3 regions of the Robertmurraya sp. GLU-23 genome follow, and region 1 is predicted to be linked to each of the others. Evidence: riboswitches for the same ligand, from Rfam matches in the RefSeq annotation. Region 1 holds a riboswitch; each other region holds the start of a gene.
What was found. A riboswitch is a leader RNA that binds a small molecule or an ion and turns the genes downstream of it on or off. The one in region 1 is predicted to bind cyclic di-GMP.
Positions count from the first base shown of each region.

Region 2: linked by a shared signal. The riboswitch ahead of ACVBAX_RS19050 (DUF5667 domain-containing protein) and the one ahead of ACVBAX_RS11740 (GGDEF domain-containing protein) in region 1 are both predicted to bind cyclic di-GMP.
Region 3: linked by a shared signal. The riboswitch ahead of ACVBAX_RS18875 (EAL domain-containing protein) and the one ahead of ACVBAX_RS11740 (GGDEF domain-containing protein) in region 1 are both predicted to bind cyclic di-GMP.

Region 1 is NZ_JBRKCV010000006.1:29,834-36,077, reverse strand. It holds gene ACVBAX_RS11750 (bifunctional metallophosphatase/5'-nucleotidase) at 40-1,626, shown strand; gene ACVBAX_RS11745 (hypothetical protein) at 1,670-2,239, opposite strand; gene ACVBAX_RS11740 (GGDEF domain-containing protein) at 2,372-3,448, opposite strand; cyclic di-GMP riboswitch class I at 3,510-3,592, opposite strand; gene ACVBAX_RS11735 (M48 family metallopeptidase) at 3,716-4,423, opposite strand; gene ACVBAX_RS11730 (ABC transporter ATP-binding protein) at 4,599-5,501, shown strand; gene ACVBAX_RS11725 (ABC transporter permease) at 5,503-6,240, shown strand.
Region 2 is NZ_JBRKCV010000014.1:86,743-92,986, reverse strand. It holds gene ACVBAX_RS19060 (alkaline phosphatase PhoX) at 1-1,236, shown strand, start outside; gene ACVBAX_RS19055 (transglycosylase domain-containing protein) at 1,299-3,404, opposite strand; cyclic di-GMP riboswitch class I at 3,606-3,691, shown strand; gene ACVBAX_RS19050 (DUF5667 domain-containing protein) at 3,795-4,955, shown strand; gene ACVBAX_RS19045 (hypothetical protein) at 5,041-5,190, opposite strand; gene ACVBAX_RS19040 (3-phenylpropionate MFS transporter) at 5,440-6,244, opposite strand, start outside.
Region 3 is NZ_JBRKCV010000014.1:44,464-50,707, reverse strand. It holds gene ACVBAX_RS18875 (EAL domain-containing protein) at 1-1,792, opposite strand, end outside; cyclic di-GMP riboswitch class I at 1,907-1,994, opposite strand; gene ACVBAX_RS18870 (STAS domain-containing protein) at 2,192-3,019, shown strand; gene ACVBAX_RS18865 (cell wall hydrolase) at 3,047-3,625, opposite strand; gene ACVBAX_RS18860 (YitT family protein) at 3,849-4,694, opposite strand; gene ACVBAX_RS18855 (asparaginase) at 4,691-5,695, opposite strand; gene ACVBAX_RS18850 (helix-turn-helix domain-containing protein) at 5,872-6,222, shown strand.

The DNA of each region.
Region 1 (6,244 bases):
CTGTATAATGACACCATGAAAGGCTAAGGGGGAAATGAAATGAACTATCACAAATACGCTAAACTTACGATAGTAGAAACTAGTGATACCCACGGACAGATCTTCCCTATTTTATATGGAACCAATACATACGAATCAATTGGTTTAGCCAAAGTCGCTACCTATATACGACACCTCCGTAGAACGGAAAAAAACCTCCTTCTCATTGATAATGGTGATAGTATTCAAGGCACACCATTAACCTATCATTATGTAAAAAAGCAAAGTCATTTACCTAATCCCGTGATTCTAACTTTTAACCAGCTACATTATGATGCAGCTATTATTGGAAATCACGAGTTCAACTATGGCCTGTCTACTTTAAAACAAAGTGTCTCTGAAGCTCAATTTCCCATTTTATCTGCCAATATACTTAATAAACAGACTAAAGAACCGTACTTTGGAAAGCCCTATACGATAAAAGTCTACCCAGAAGGCATAAAGGTGGCCATTTTAGGTTTAACCACGCCTTATATCCCAAACTGGGAAAAAGCAGAACATATAGAAGGATTAGAATTTGAGGATGCTGTGGTAAGCGCTGAAAAGTGGATCCCTCATATTAAGGAAACCGAACAACCTGACCTTTTCGTTGTTTCTTATCATGGCGGCTTCGAAAGAAACCTCAAAACTGGAGAACCAACCGAAGCGATCACAGGTGAAAACCAAGCCTATCAACTATGCCAAGAAGTCGAAGGTATTGATGTATTATTAACGGGACATCAGCACCGCTTATTGGCCGATGAGCTAAACGGTGTTACGATTGTTCAACCTGGGAACTTTGGAGCTTTTATGGGGCAGGTTGATATAGAGTTTACCATGGATCAAAATCATAAATGGAAGTGTCTTTCTAAAAAAGCCTCTCTTGTTCCGGTTAAAGAATGGAGAGAGGATGAGGAAATAGTACGCTTGATTTTACCTTACGAAGAGAAAACGCAATCATGGCTCGATCAACCCATCGGACATATTCAAGGAGATATGATCATAAAAGATCCCTTTCTTGCTCGCACAAAGGAACATCCTTTTATAGAGTTTATCAACCGTGTGCAAATGGAAGCAAGCCATGTTGAGATATCCAACACCGCTCTGTTCAGCAATCATTCGATTGGCCTTCCAACAAACGTAACGATGAGGGATATTGTTTCAAATTATATCTATCCAAATACGTTGACGGTATTAGAGCTATCAGGTCAGGATATTAAGGACGGATTAGAAAAAAGCGCCACTTATTTTATTGTGAACGATCAGGGAGAAATAGCCGTGAATCCCCAATTCATCGACCCTAAGCCACAGCATTATAATTATGATATGTGGGAAGGCATTCAATACACAATTGATGTTGGAAAACCAGTTGGTGAACGAATTGTTTCTCTAATGAAAAATGGTGAAGCTTTGAACCTGAAGCAGATGTATCACGTGGTCATGAATAATTATCGAGCCACCGGCGGAGGAAACTATTCTATGTATAAAGGAAAGAAAGTGATCAGGGAAATTCAAACCGACATGACTGAACTGCTTGCTAATTATTTTTCCAAGAATGGCACAATAAAAGCTACCGTCAATGATAATTGGAAGGTAATCCAAACGTAAAGATGCTAAACGGCAAGTATTCCTTCTTTGCCGCTTAGCTATCTTATAGAAAAACAAAAGATAAGGTGATTACACCAAGTATTATAGCGAGAATAATACCTATTGCCACTCCTATTGCGTTTGATTTTCGCGTATAACCTTTAAATTCCGTACTATTTATGGAGGTGTCAATTTTACGAAAACGAATGATAGAAGCGATATTAATCACTAATAGAATGATAAATAGAACTGTAATTAAAAAGGCGATCTCCCATTCAAAGGGTTGCTCTGGCATACGACGGTTCCAGTAGGATTGCATAAACATAAAGCCACCCAGGATAATATTACAAATGAAATTTGTTTTCCTTTCTTTGTACCATTCACTGCCCATTTTCTCCTTTTCATAAACGGCTACCTTCTCGAAAATGGGGATCACTGACTTGGTTGTGTCCCCTCTTATAAGCCCAACAATTCCTTGAAGTCCCAAAAGTATACCCAAAATGAACGAAAATTGGGAGGCTGAAATGGAAGCGATCTTAACTACAGTGAAAAATAATGTAACACTTGAAAATATAAGAATGTTGGTGACAAGTAACTGCTTTAACCTCATATTACTTATTTCTTTATCGTCCATTTGCGCCCCCCCATTACATAAAAAACTACTCTATTTATTACCTACGATTATAACAAGGAAATGGAGTCAAGTTTCTGCACTTTCCCCCACTAAAAAGGTGACAATGGTTAGCCCTCCATTGTCACCTCTGTTCTATTTTACTACCGTTTTATTTTTCCCTGTTCTCTTTGCTGTATAAAGTGCTGTATCTGCCCCTTTAAATAGATCTTCCTTGTTCATACCAGGCAACAGTTTTTGAACACCAATACTGATTGTTACTTGACACCCTTTGAGCTCTGGAAAACTAGTGTTTGCAATACTTTCCCGGATGTTTTCCACACGTTTAATAAAATCCTCTTCCAATGTACCCATTGTGATAATTCCAAATTCCTCTCCTCCGTACCGGGAAGGAAAGTCATCACCAACACAGAAAAATTTAATTTGCCTTGCAACTTCGATAATGACACTGTCTCCTGCTCTATGACCAAACGTATCATTGATTTGTTTAAAATTATCAATATCGAGAATTGCTACATGAGCGTTTAACTCATCTGGTGATCGTAAACCTACAATCGAATCCAACTGTTCATGAAAAGACCTGTGGTTATATAATTCGGTCACCGGATCTAACCGAGTAAGCCTTTCCATTTGAACGTTTTTAGAGAACAGATCATTTTTTTCTTTTATTGTTTTTACTAGTTCTTTCATTACTTGATCACTATGTTTCATCAGGCTGTTTATAAGTAGTGAAATCCCCAATAAAATTAATATGATAATAATCAAATCTGCATTATCCATATAAGCATGTATCGGTTCATAGAAAAAATAAATGACTAAAAAAGTGAGAATTGATATAAACACAGAAAATCGAATGATACTTTTATTGTAGAAAAACAATGAAACCAGAACAGGAGTAATGAGTAAAACCATCAAAATTACTTTATCGTAAATACTAATAATGATAATGCTAATAAAAAGTGTAATGACAATCATGATCAAGTAGTCCATGTGCTTTCGGAATTTTCTCATATAGATCTCTGCACACAGCATGACAGCGATAAACTTAAATAATGGAAATAAAATCACTTCTAAAAAGAACAACCACTTATCATACGTAGTAAGAAAAAGGTGTATACCAGTCCCTAATAAATACAGTCCAATAATAACCCATAGGGTATTCAGAATATCACGAATAAGTAATCTTTTATCAAACATCTCTTCTCTATTCATTTTTTCTTCCTCCAATTTCACGTAGCACTCTAGCACTTCGTGAAAGCCATCTCTGGCTGTATTCGATAACCTGGCAATCTTAGCTTTCACCTTAGACCCACGGTTTTGCGTCTCTACCTTTCAGTAGATTTGCCTTTTCGTAATTGGAATAATTACTACTTTAGTACTATTATACTCGCAATATTGATGGATAGATATATGAATACAGATTGTAAAAATAACCAATTGGTGACAAAAAGAGCCTTCAAAAAGAAGACTTCCCCCTTACTACACAGTCATTTTCCAACTCGAAAAAGCTAACCAATTTTCTTGTTCCTTATAATCAGGCATTATTTTCCCAACAAGTCTCCAGAAAGAACGATCATGATTTAAATGCAACATATGGCACATCTCGTGCACAACCACATAATCAATTACCCTTTGGGGGGCCATTGCAAGCTTCCAGTTAAATGTTAACTGTTGGTTGGAATCACATGTTCCCCATGTACGGTTGCTGTCGTTAATACGGATCCCCTTTGGCTTTATTTTAAAGTTGATTTGATAAGTCTTGATACTCTTCTCCACTAATGCCTTACATTGCTGATAGTAGAAACGCTTTAATGCCTGTCTGATATTTTCTTCCTCTAACTCTTTTACATAGATATGCAGTTTATTTTCTTCAAACTTCACTTGATTCTGCACTAGATTGGAGTCGTGACAGATTTGAATAGGATAAGTATTTCCTAAATAAAGAAAACTTTCGCCATGGTCGTACACCTTTTCCTGTGGTCCAAGCGCTCTCGCCTTCATTTCCTTAGACTTTTCTTGAATCCATTCCCATTTTTCTTCAATAAATAAAAGCACATAAGCATTGGGTGTTCCTTTAGGAGCCTGTACCTCAATATTTCCATAAACATCTATGGTAATTCCAATAGACTTACGTTTTTTGTAGTTTATATTGTAACTGATGGTTTCACCTTCATAGTTGTGTATCATGTCATCACCTTTATCTTCTCAAATGCTATACCCTTCATTTTATGATGATTCCCTATATGATCTCAAGAGCCTTTGTAAAAATGACATTTGTCATCTGATTTTCATGACATCACTTACTAAAATCACCTTTTCCATGATTATACAATGAGAGTATCAAATCAGGAGGTGTTCAAATATGAACGAGGTCATTCGCTTGACTAATGTATCAAAATCTTTCCAGCAAAAGACAGCTGTTAACCATATCAACTTTTCGATTAATAAGGGAGAAATAGTGGCCATCTTAGGACCGAATGGAGCAGGAAAAACAACTACGATATCCATGATTTTAGGTTTACTTAAACACTCAACAGGTAGCATACAGATCTTTGGACTTCCCCCAAAAAACAAGAACGTACGTGAGAAAATTGGTGTAATGATGCAGGAAGTTAGTATGATGCCTGGCTTAAAGGTTCACGAAATACTCACCCTTATACGAAGCTATTATCCTAATTCTCTTTCACTTGATGAACTTATTGAATTAACCGGTCTTACAAATCAAGATTTAAAAACACTGGCAGACAAGTTATCAGGCGGTCAAAAACGTCGAGTTAGCTTTGCCCTTGCCCTTGCTGGAAATCCCGATCTCATCATTTTTGACGAACCAACAGTAGGTATGGATATCTCATCAAGAAACCGATTTTGGCAGACCATTCATGCCCTAGCCAAACAAGGAAAGACGATTCTTTTCTCTACTCACTATTTGCAGGAGGCGGATGATGCTGCAGAGCGGATTCTTCTTTTTAAAGACGGAACGATTGTCGCTGATGGGACACCGTCGGAAATTAAATCAAAAATAACCAACCAAACCGTTTCATTCATCTTAAATCCTGACCTGTCATATGAAAAATTGTACCAATATCCAGAGATCCAACAAATCACCCGAAACAACGGTCGAGTTTATGTGCATTCGACGAATGCGGATAAAGTATTAGCGATTCTCTTTGAAGAAAAGCTTGGCGCCCATGACATACAAATTGAACGTGGAAGATTGGAAGATGCTTTTGAACAGCTAACAAGTACTAATAAGGAGATTATCTAAAATGAATGTTTTTTTATTACAATGCAAAATGGAAATAAAACGAATCCTGAGAAATAAGTATTTTCTCTTTTGGTCTTTAGTTATGCCGATTATCTTTTATTATATCTTTACCAATGTAGTCAATACGAACCCAGACAATCCTTCCGCATGGGACGCTCATTATTTAATGTCCATGACTGTGTTCAGCGTTATGGGTTCTAGCATTATGACGCTTGGCATCCGAATGGTTCAAGAACGAGCAGAAGGCTGGTCTAAGTATATTCGCATGACTCCATTATCAGAAAGTGTATATTTTGCGGCTCAAATGGTTGGTCAAACCTTCATTCATGTACTCTCCATTACGGTTATTTTTGCCTCAGGTGCCATCATTAATGGCGTATCCCTTACCCCATTGGAATGGATCGCTAGCGGATTATGGATTTTATTCGGTTCTTTACCTTTCCTGGCTATTGGAACATTAATTGGTTTAATGAAAAAAGTAGAAACAGCCGCTGGTATTAGCAATGTGTTATACATGGTTCTTGCGGTTACCGGCGGAATGTGGATGCCCTTGGAGATCATGCCTGAGATGATGCAAACAATAGGAAAATCACTCCCCGCTTTTCATTTTGGGAGTGGTGCATGGGAGATTGTCCAAGGAGGGATGCCTAATTGGACAAATTTTCTGATATTAGTCGCCTATCTTGCTTTGTTCATGTTACTATCGAAGTATATTCGAAGTAAACAAGAAGCGGTGTGATGAA
Region 2 (6,244 bases), on a different contig from region 1:
CAAGGCTTTCATTATAAGATCATTTCCGAAGAAGGAAAGCCAATGACTAACGGAACAGCGATTCCAGGAGCATTTGATGGAATGGCCGCTTTCGAAGGACCAAACAACACGACTGTTCTTGTTCGTAACCACGAATTAGGGACAAGCGCCGCCAATCCGGTTATTGGAACAAACCCGTATAGCTCTGCAGCAGTAGGAGGTACAACGACACTGATTATTAATAATGCTAGAAACGTATTAAAAGAATATGTTAGTTCTTCAGGAACCATCCGAAATTGTGCAGGTGGGGCAACTCTTTGGGGAACTTGGTTAACTTGTGAAGAAACACGTTCCTCCACGCATGGCTATGTATTCGAAGTCGATCCATTAGATCCTGAAAATGAACTGTCAAGAACGCCAATCAAAGACATGGGCCGCTTCTCTCATGAAGCATGTGCGATCGATCCAGCAACTGGTTATGTATACTTAACTGAAGATGCAAGCCCAAGTTATTTATACCGTTTCATTCCAAATGACTCGAGCAAAAAACCAGGTGCCCTGCAAAAAGGTGGTAAGTTATACGCAGCTGCTATCGAAGAAATCGCTTCTCCAAAAGCAAGTACCTTTAAAACGGGACAAACGATAGGAATTGTGTGGAAGGAATTGAATCCGGATTTATGTCGTGAAGACGCAAAAGCACAAGGATGTATTGAATTTAAAAAGCTAGAAGGAGCATTTTTCCAAGCCGGTGTGTTCTGGTTTGATGACAGCTCTGCTGGCGAGAAAAATCTTGGACGTATTTACCGCTACATACCAGCTACCAATTCCTTGGAGCTTTTCTATGAAGCAACCGATCGAGAACTAATGGAATCACCAGATAATATCTGCATGACACCTTGGGGAGATTTGTGGTTTGCAGAAGATGGATCCGGAAACGACCGTATCATGGGGATTACACCAGAAGGAAACATCTATCCTTTTGCCAATAACCGTTTAAGCGGCTCAGAATTAGCAGGACCAATATTCTCACCTGATGGAAAGACATTATTTGTTAACATTCAATCTCCAGGTAAAACATTTGCCATTTGGGGACCATTTGCACGCAGCAACTCAGCACGTGCTAGAGAAATGTCTTACTCGTCCCCTGGCAAGCTGTTTGCTCCTCAAGTGTCTGATAAATTAACAGCATTCGCCGAAAGCCAAGGAATTTCAGTTCTTGAAGCAGCTGCCTTTGAGCGTCATGGAGTGAAAATTTAAGTATAAGAAGAAAGGCACCTACTGTGAAAATGTCGCAGTAGATGCCTTTGTCTTTATAAACGCTAATCATCATTCTTACCTTTATTCTTTTCTTTCTCTCTCTCTTTTTGTTCCTTTTCTCTTTCCTTTTCTCTTTCCTTCTGTTCCTTCTCTCTTTCTTTTCCCTCTTTTTCTTTCTCCTTCTCTTCGTCTTCGTTTTCTTCCTCTTCCTCTTCCTCTTTTTCGTCTTCGTCCTCTTCTTCTTCTTTTCTCATATCACGATACTCTTTTTCAATGGAAGAAAGGTCAAATTCCTTTTCAGTAAACACAGAGGAGGACCTACTAAAAATTTCTTTAAATAAAATCGTTACGGTAGAACTACTTGATGTGGTCAGATAATGATTTTCGTCAGTTTGATCGTACCCCATCCATACCGCTCCCACCATTTCAGGTGAATACCCTACAAACCAGTGATCCTTTGTTCCAGCATCGATTGCAAAAGGAAGTTCGGTCGTTCCTGTTTTTCCAGCAATATCCCAACCACTTACCTTCGCATTTTCTCCTGTCCCTTCATCAACAACTCCTTTTAACATATACGTCATTTTCTCAGCAACTTCTGGGTCCGTCACCTTGATCGCATGATTTTTCCATTGTGCAATCACTTTTCCTTCTGCATCTTCAATTCGGGTAATCGAATGGGCTGTGATTCGTACCCCTTTGTTGGCAAATGTAGAATAAGCCTGTGCCATTGCTAAAGGTGATACTCCTTTGTGTAGGCCGCCAAGTGTCATACCAGCTGTTTGGTCTTCTTCCTCCAACGAAATACCAAAGCGTACCACGGCATTGACCCCATATTTCACTCCCATTTTCTGAAGGAGCCATACGGGAGGTACATTATAAGAGTTTACCAAGGCATCATACATCGTTACCTCTCCACGGAAACGTTTATCATAATTCAATGGTTGATATCCATTAATGTCGATAGGGCGATCCTGCAGTTTATCAAATATGTCATATCCTTGTTCAAGGGCAGGTGTATACGCAGCTAATGGCTTCATTGTAGATCCTGGCTGACGCTCTAATTGAGTCGCATGGTTAAAGCCTCTAAACACATGTTCCCCTCTACCTCCGACAAGGGCGGTGATTCCTCCTGTAGCGGGGTCGATAAAGGCTGCCCCACTTTGAAGCAGCTGATCAGACGTACTTTCAGGAAATAGGCTATTATCGTTATACACTTCTTCAGCCGCATTTTGAATGACTGGATTTAGTTCTGTATAAATTCTCAGACCACCTGAAAGAATCTCGTTTTCAGTTAGTTCATATTGTTCAATCGCTTCTGCAATGATATGGTCGACATAATAAGGGTATTTCCCTTTATAACCATCGATTTTTTTTCCTTCTAAAACGATTGTCTGTTCTTTTGCCTCGTTTCGTTCCGCTTCCGTAATATAGCCTTCTTCTTCCATAAGTGATAAAACAAGATCTCTTCGTTCTACCGATCGGTCCATATCCTTAAATGGAGACAAAATGGACGGGGCTTTTATTAATCCCGCTATCATAGCTGATTCCCCAAGAGTTAATTCACTAACATCCTTTCCAAAGTACGTCTGGGCAGCACGTTGGATTCCCCATGCCCCTTCACCAAAGTAGATTTGGTTTAAGTATCTCTCCATAATTTCATCTTTTGAATACTTTTGTTCAATTCTTTTTGTAATAATAAGTTCTTTAAACTTTCTAGTATATGTTCGTTCTTGTGTTAAAAAAGCATTTTTAGCTAGCTGCTGTGTTAATGTACTACCTCCAGCCACGATTTCTCCACTCAAGGTGTTTTTTATCAATGCCTTCGCAATGGCAAAATAGTTAATTCCATCATGCTTATAAAACCTCTGGTCCTCTGTTGCAATCACCGCATGTACAACAGTGTCCGGTATTTTCTCAATACTAACGCCTTCAATATTAGATGATGCAATTTTACTTGCGACCTCTCCCCTTTGATCAAAAATGATGGTCGGTTGTGGTGCTGGTTCTTCTAACTTGCTCACGTCTGTTGTCCAGATTAAGATGTTAAAAATCATAAAGAAAACGAGAGCCATACCTATAATTGCCGAAAGTAACTTGATTTTTGCGCTCTTTGAAGTAAAGGTACTCCAAGAAAACTTTGATGACCTTCTTTGTTGTCGTCTTTCCATTCTTCCCACGAAAAAATCTCCCACCTTTTGCTTAAAAAGTTAACTATTATGTTATACCCGATTTATTAAAAATAAAATGTCTGGATTATCTTATAAAAAACAGCTTGAAGGTTTATACTACTTCATTTCTAGATACTCCTCACAGTGAATTTTTACCTGTATATTAAAATCCTTCCCGATAGTAAGATAGAAGCAGGAAATATCCGATAAGGGCAAACTTATAGAAATATAAGGACGCAAAACTACAGGGGCTAAGGTCAAATGAACTACGCCTGCCAGTTACCGAAGAGAATGTAGGACTACAGGACTATTCTTCGGGACTAGTCCTTTTTGTTTCAATAAAAGTCTTTTGGATAAAGATTTCTAAATTTATTCCAGGGAGAAAAATGGATGAAAAGAAAATGGACCGCTCCACTCGTTATCTCAAGTATGTTTTTGTTTGGTAACTCTGTACTTGCCGAGGAAACCGCTGACAGTTACGATCCAGGAACAACGCCTGACCAATTTATCTATAGCATGGATCGATTAGTAGAAGACATTCAACTATTCCTTGCATCTAATGGCTCCGAAGAAACAGATTTACTCCTTCAATTTGCGGAAGAACGTATCGCAGAGGCAAAGGCCATGTCCGAAGAAGAAAAACAAGAATTTGTTCAAGAAGCTATTGAAGACTATCTAAAAATACTTACAGATGCTGAAGAAACAATTGCTGAAATGATAATAAATGAAAAGATGAATGAGGAACAGGTTTTAGAATTAGATGAAAAGCTTGAAGATTCAACTGAATTAAATGAAGAAGTTGGCGAACTACTAGATGAAAGCTTACTAGAAGACGTTGAGGAGAAACAACAAGTTCTAGCCAAACTCCCTTCGATTGTAAATGGACTTGATGAAACAAAAGTAAAAGAGTTACGTGATTCCGGTTTGGGATATGGCCAAATTGTACAGGTATTTATCCTAGCTAATGCAACAGATAAGACCGTTGAGGAAGTTGGCGCTCTTTTTAATGGTGAAGACAAGGGATTTGGAGATGTTGCAAAGGAACTAGGCATCCATCCGTCTGAACTATCGAATGGAAAAAAGAAGGCTCCTAAACAAACCGTGTCCACTATAGAACAAGAGGAACAAATAAACCCAGATGTAGAAGGAACTGACGAAGAAAAGACGGAAACCGATGATGTAAAGACAGAAGCAATTTCGGATAGCACTGAGGTTCAGTTAGCATCTGTTGCAAAAAAGGAAAATTCTGTTCAGCAACCTTCAGAACAACAAAAAGAAGAAACAAATCGCTTAGAAGAAGAACAACGCAAAGCAGCGGAAAAGCAAAAAGAAGAAGCAAATCGCTTAGAAGAAGAACAGCGTAAAGCTGCCGAGAAGCAAAAAGAAGAAGCCAAACGTCTAGCAGAAGAACAGCGTAAAGCTGCCGAGAAGCAAAAAGAAGAAGCCAAACGACTAGCGGAAGAACAGCGTAAAGCCTCCGAGAAGCAAAGAGAAGAAGCGAAACGTCAAGCCGAGCAACAAAGCAAAAGTAACGAAAAGAACAAAGATTAATCTGTCAGCCACTGATTATTCAGTGGCTACTTTACGTTTTTTTAAATGAAAAAGCAGTGAAAATTCACTGCTTTTTCCAACCCACTTATTTCTGTCCATGATTATTCTGATGATTTTGTTCTGTTTCATCTGAAGTACTTACAAGCCCATAACCTGTTGAGCTTATTTCTAATTTTTGCTCATTCTCTTCACTAATTGATAAAAGGCTTTTGTACTCACTGTTTTCTTTCGTCATGATGTACCTCCAAATCTTAATATGTTTATATAGTGCGTCATAAGAAAAAGTTTATGACTTGAGAGTCGAAAAATCAGAAGCCTACGCGTCATAAGAACTCGTTTATGACATTAGAGTTTAAAAATAAGAAGCCTACATGTCATAAAAACTCGTTTATGACATGTAGGCTGAAAAATCAGAAACTTTCGCGTCATAAGTTATGCAAAAAGAGCATGAACTTTAATAGGTCCATGCTCCCCACAAACTTTTTTAATAATTAAACCGCCTTCTTGAACCAACAATAACTAAAATCGCCGGAATGGTACAAATAATCATACCTAAAAAGGCAAGATTCGGGGAAATCTCATACAAGAATCCACCTATCAGTGTTAATACAGCCGTGCTCAAGCTTAATGCAATCGCAGAATAAATTCCTTGAGCATTTGGAATTTGTTCCTTTGGTAGATTCTTAGTGATATAAGTAATAAACGCGTAATGTGCCACTCCAAAGGATAAAGCATGTAAACCTTGAGAAAGAATAAATACCCAGATATTGGGGAACAAAAACAAAAGGATCCACCTTAAAGTCGAACCAGCTGCCGCTAGCAATAATAAGGAGGATGTATTCCATTTTTGAAACAAGGAATCTGCTTTCATAAAGTAAAAGATTTCAAAAATGACCGCTATGTTAATAATCAAACCGATATAATATTGATTCACTTGTAAGTCTTGTAAATAAATATATCCATAGTTGTAATAAGAAGCATGTGCTCCTTGTAATAACACAACAATGAGTAATACGATCGGAAAGCTTTTAACTTCTAATAGTTTCTGGACAGATAATGCCCCTTTTCGATTTTGTTTCGATGGTGCCTCTAATAAAATAGGCGGTGTTGGTAAAAAAGACATAATTAGCATGAAACCAAGACCAACAAACATACTCCACAATATGGCTTGCTCTCCCCACTGCCCTGTTAACATACTAATAATAAAAACAGAAACAACAAATCCAATCGATCCGTATTTACGACTTTTTCCATAATGTATTCCATGTTGACTTACTAACACTGCCGCG
Region 3 (6,244 bases), on a different contig from region 1:
TAATTTCAATCTCAATGGATTCAGATGGTAGATCAAATTCTGCTAGAATCGCTTCCACCAAACTAGGGATATCATTTAAAACAAATTGTCTCACAGACACATTCACAGCAACAGGCAAATGAGTGAGGTTCGACTCCCTCCACTTCTTTACCTGTAAACACACTTCCCGAAGAACCCATTCTCCTAGCACACCAATAAATCCACTTTCCTCTGCTAGAGGTATAAATGTGTCAGGACTGATGATCCCTTTCTCCGGATGTTTCCATCGGATAAGTGCTTCTAGACCAGTAAACTTACCTGTTGCCAACTGAATTTTCGGTTGATATTGTATGAAAAATTGATTTTGCTTGATTGCTTCACGAAGCTCACCTTGTAACATAAATAATTCAGTACCATGCTTCGTGAGGACATCATTGAACATTTGGATGGATTGTCCATCGTCCCCTTTTACACTATACATCGCGACATCTGCATTTCTAATTAATATGTCCCCTGTATGACCATGGCACGGATACATACTAATTCCAATACTAGCTGATACATAAAACTCTCGGTCATTAATAACAATCGGGTCTTTTATTGCTTGTAATATTTGTTCAGCCACTGCTTTGGGTTGTTTCTCATTTTTCATCTTTTTCAAAAGGATGACAAATTCATCACCACCCATGCGGGTTACGATCCCTTTCTTCGGAATATTTGACTGAATCCGCCTTGCTACTTCACTTAAAACCTTATCGCCTACCGCATGTCCGAAAGTATCATTAATAGGCTTAAAGCGGTCTAAATCAATAAATAAAATCGCAAACTCATCTTGTCTAGTAATTAATCGGTCGATAACATCTTTTAAAAATCGGATATTCGGAAGATTCGTTAACGTATCATGCGAAGCCAAGTATTGGATTTCCTTTACTTGATTATCCCTTTCAATCGCTACACCGGTTAAGTAACTGAATACTTTAAGTAATTCGATTTCATAAGATTTTGGTTTCCGTACATCAGGATGATAGATCGCAAATGTACCGAATAATTCTCCTTGCGACGATAAGATCGGAATTGACCAACAGGAATGCAATTGATAGCTCAAAGGGATCGTCTTCCAGTTGGACCAAGATGGGTCAGTTTCTATATCCGAGACAATAGCTATCTCTTTCGTAAAAGCTGCATGTCCACAAGATGCAAAGTTCAAGCCAACTGGAAATCGGTCGATTTTCTTTAAAAAGCTTTCTGGAAAACTATGTGAATACCCATTACGTAACCAATTCTCACTCTCTTCATAAAACATAATGGAGCAAATACTGTTACTAGATAGTGCCTCCACAGCATTCACAATATTTTGAAAAACATTAGTTAAGGGTTCACCTGACGCAATCATTTGTAGGGCTTTATACTGTTTATCACTAATGGCTTGGTATTTTTCTTGCTCAGTAATATTTCTACCTACTACAACTAAACTATCCTCATGTCCGTTCTCATCGTACATAGGAATCTTTCTTACATGGAACGTATAGTCATTCCCATCCATTCGAAACGATTCTTTTAATTGATATTCTTTTTTACTTAACCATGCTTGATTGTCTGAATGAACACAAATAGGTCCATAATTCTCATACTTTTTGTATTCCTGTGCCAGCTGTTCATCCGTTTTCCCTATATATGCCCCTTCCTCAATTTCAAATAGTTGCAGGGTCTTTTGATTTGCTTCAATCCATCGTCCATTCACATCTTTTACAATTAAATAATCACTACTTGTATGAAACACTTTCTCCAATAAATCGAATTTTTGGTTGCTCATGACATTACCTTCTTCTTTTATATTTCTTTTGAAATGTTAAAGGGGTATGGTCCATACTTTGTGAAATATAGAAAAGACCTACACCCAAAGGGATATAGGTCTTCCAATTATTCCCTTGGCAACTCAGCCATCATAGTTCCTTTAGAACCTTAGATCTGTAGCTTTGCGTCCCCACCTTTCAATGGGTTTGCCTTTTTCAATTTTATTTTTATTTTAGCAAACCCATTATAGAAGTTTTGTCGAAAATAGTCGATAACTATGATAAAAGTCACTGTTTTTTATCAAAAATCATTCTTTATCCCTATTAATTATCTGATTATAATTTTTGCTTAAAAACATGTTTATCAAATATATTTTAAGGGTATAAGTTCTTGGGGAATTGTAAAGGGGGAACATCTCTTGGAATTTACATATCAAGCTTCTTTTGACTTAAAACACTTTATTGAAGAAAATAAAGAAAAATTTAAGAACTCACTTCTTTTAGAGGCTGTAAATGTAAAAGGTCGGATTGATGAAATACTAAGAATCGGTAATATCAATTTAGTTTCGAATGCTCAAAAGCTAGTAATCGACATTATCGATGGCAATGAGGATGAACTGAAAGCTTTTGCCAAGAAAGAAGGAATTGTATGGGCTACTCATTCAATTGAATTATCCTTCAAACTGGAATGGGTTCAAGCGATACGACGAACAATTTGGATGTTTATTCAATCGTTTAACACTCTTTCCAAAAAATACGAGTTAGATGACTTCTTTCAGCTAGAGCTACAAATCAATAACCGAGTCGACCAGTTTCTGAACACTTTCTTTATAAGTTATTCAAAATACAAAGATTCCCTGATTGTTGCACAAAGACAACTAGTTGAAAATCTATCAGTACCTATTATTCCAATCACTTCTTCTGTATGTATTTTACCTTTAATTGGGTCGGTAGACTCCTTCCGAACTGAGATATTAGAAGAAAAGGTTCTAACAGAGATTGGAAGACTTCGTATACAAACGTTAATCATTGATTTATCCGGAATTGGCGATATGGAACCTGACGTTATCGATCATCTTATGAAAATTATCGACGGCACTTCTATGATGGGTTGCCACTCGATTATCACCGGTTTACGTGCAGAAGTTGTGAAAAAAATGATTCATTTAGATGTTTCAGCATTCTTTAAGAAAACAAAAACATTAGGAACATTGCAACAAGCATTAAGGCAATATTTTGTTCAGTAAAAAAACCAGGGGTTTATTCCCTGGTTTCTATATCGCAAATCGATGGTTACCAATTGTTTCAGTCACTTGTCTTGTTAAAATCCATGTATCCGTTGCAATTTCAGGATTATAAAAATATATAGCCTCTGAATCATTCTCTTTGTCAACCAAGGCTTCTTCTACAGCTTCCATTGATTCCTCATCCGCCGGCTTGTTAATCTCACCATTTTGTACTGGAGAAAATGCATACGTACCAGATACCTGCTCATATACAACTTCTTTGACAGTATCAGGGAATTCCTCATGCTCTACACGGTTAATAATAACCTCTGCAACAGCCACTTTCCCTTTATACGGCTCACCTTTTGCTTCCGCAGTTACAAGTCGGGCCATTAATTCCTTTTCCTGATCTGTAACATCAATTTCCTTTTCATATAATGTTGGGAATTTATCATGATTCTCTTTCATTAATTCAAGAGCAGAATTGTCAGTTTTACTAACTACTTTCCAAGATGTTTCTCCACTTTTCACTGAAAGAGTTTGTTCAGCTGCGCTCGAAGTAGTTTCGAAACCAACCAATGTGAACGATAGAGTAGAGAGAACAAGTAGTTTTTTTAGAATGTTCATAAAAAATACCTCCTTGCTTTCGATAACAAGAAGGTTACCAGATGTAATATACCTGTGCATGTTCCAATTATTGGACAGATAATTTTTGTTGACACAATATATTGATAGACCGGGCTTTAACCACCAATATGATGGGTGGAATTACCATGTTTGCTTAAGAAAATAATGTTTGCATTTTTGTTTATTACATATATTTCAGGAATGTAACATGAGATTTTCCCACCTAAACAATACTCTTAAATCCATTTCCGACGACCTCACTCATATTATGTACACTAATAAAAGCTCGTTTGTCGATTTCATTGATATATTTTTTCAGCGAATGAAACTCGCTTCGTTTTAACACGATCGTGATGACTTCCTTTTGCTCGTTGCTAAAGGCTCCTTTTGCTTCATGTACGGTAGCGCTGCGGCCTAAATTTTCTATAATAAAATTCTTAATTAAATCGCATTTATAACTAATAATGACAACTTCCTTCGTTAAGCTAAACTGTTGAATTAAATAGTCGATAACGACTCCTCTTAACACAATTCCAAATAGCGCATATAACCCATTTTCCACCCCAAAGGCAACAATCGACAACAGCACGATGATCATATCGGAAAACAACACGGCTTTACCAATATCAATCGAAAAGTATTTATTTAATATCATGCCAATGAGGTCCATTCCGCCGGTAGACGCTCCTTCTTTCATCACGATGACCAATCCAAGTGCAGCAATTAATACACCTACCATCAGTTGAATCAACTTGTCTTCACTTAGCGGATTATCCATTGGAGCAACTTCCCCAAACAACCAAACCATAAACGATAACATAAAACTGGAGTATATGGTCTTTAGACCAAAGCTAAAACCGAGAAACATGAATCCTAATCCAAACAATACCACATTAAAACATAACATTAACAAACCAATTGAAACGTTAGGAAAAAAATGATGCATCACAATGGTCAAACCACCTAATCCTCCGGCAGCGAACTGATTAGGTGCTAGGAAAAAGTGAATATTTATCGCTACTAGTGCTATACCTACATGTAGATTTATTAAATGATAGGCTTGTCTCACTCTTCTTGACCCCACTCAACGGATAGATCATAAGAAATCGGTGTTTCCATCATTTCTTTCACCTGAGACAGATCGTTCGTTTGACCTATGGCCCACATTAGTTTCGGTACGATTGCTTCTTTATTCATATCTCCAGAGACGATCACATTATACTGACTTACTTTCCGTCCGACTTCATATATATATAGGTCTCCACCTTCTTCTAAACACTGAGTAGAGATGAGAACCGCAACACCTGCTTCTGTTAGTTCTTTTATCTTTGGCAACAAGCTTCGATCTTCGAAAGGAACCCCACCGTTTCCATAGCTTTCGATTATAATTCCCTTATACAACCCTTTTAAACAATCAAAAACTTCAGGCTTCGTACCAGGATGTAAGGTAAGAACGAATACATCCGGGCAAAGACTTACATCTAGTTTTAATGACTGTATTGTTTGCTCCGGTCTCCAGTAATACGTAACCTTGTTCTCTCTTACTTGTGCCACGTATGGATGATTAATACTTTCGAACGCATCGAAACTTTTTGTTCTCATTTTAACTGCTCTTGTTCCAATGATCACTCGTCCATCGAAAACGACATAAACTCCACCTACGTTTTCACAAGCAAAGCAGATAGCGTCGTTTAGATTTTTTATCGCATCTGTTCTTTTGAAACTAATCGGAACTTGAGATCCAGTTACTACAACAGGTTTATTTAAGCCCTGTATCATATAGGATAATGCAGATGATGTGTACCCGAGTGTGTCAGTTCCATGCGTAATAACAAATCCATCATATTGATCGTAGTTATCTGCAATTTTAGACGCCATTTCAATCCAGTGCTCCGGCTGCATATTCGTACTGTCTCTATTCATTAATATCTCACAAGTCACATCAGCAGCTAAAGATACATCGGAAGAATAGCTTAAGAGGTCTACTGGAGCTAGTCCTGGAACCAATCCGTCCTTTCCCTCTAACGATGCAATGGTCCCACCAGTTGCGAGCAGTAATATTTTTTTCATGGTTTCTCTTCTCCTCTACGTATATGTACGCGATTTGCAATTTATTATAAGCTTATTATAATTAATTCATTAAATAAAGCAATATTTGTTTTCGTTTCGCGCACATTTTTGTATTCTTGATATGACTAACATGCTATAATGAACAAAACAAACAGTCACTGGAGGAAGAATGAACCGTGTTATCTCGATTAGTAACTTTGAGAAAAAGTAGAAAGTGGTCGATGCAGGAAACGGCAGATCGTCTAGAAATCGCAAAAAGTACATACGCAGGATATGAGTATGGTTATAGAGAGCCATCTTTACAGGCGTTGTCTGTTATCGCCGATTTATTTGAAACTAGTGTGGACCATATTCTTGGGCGAAGTGAGCAATCGTTAGAGCTAACCAAATTAAATGGTCAGGAATCAATCTCACTAACACTTGACGGAGTATCATTATCAAAGGAAGAAATGATTGATTTTATCGCATTTACACGTCTAAAAAGGGAGATATCAAGAAAGGAAACTTTCAGCAAAAAAGAAGCCTGAATCCAACATTCACGCTTCTCTT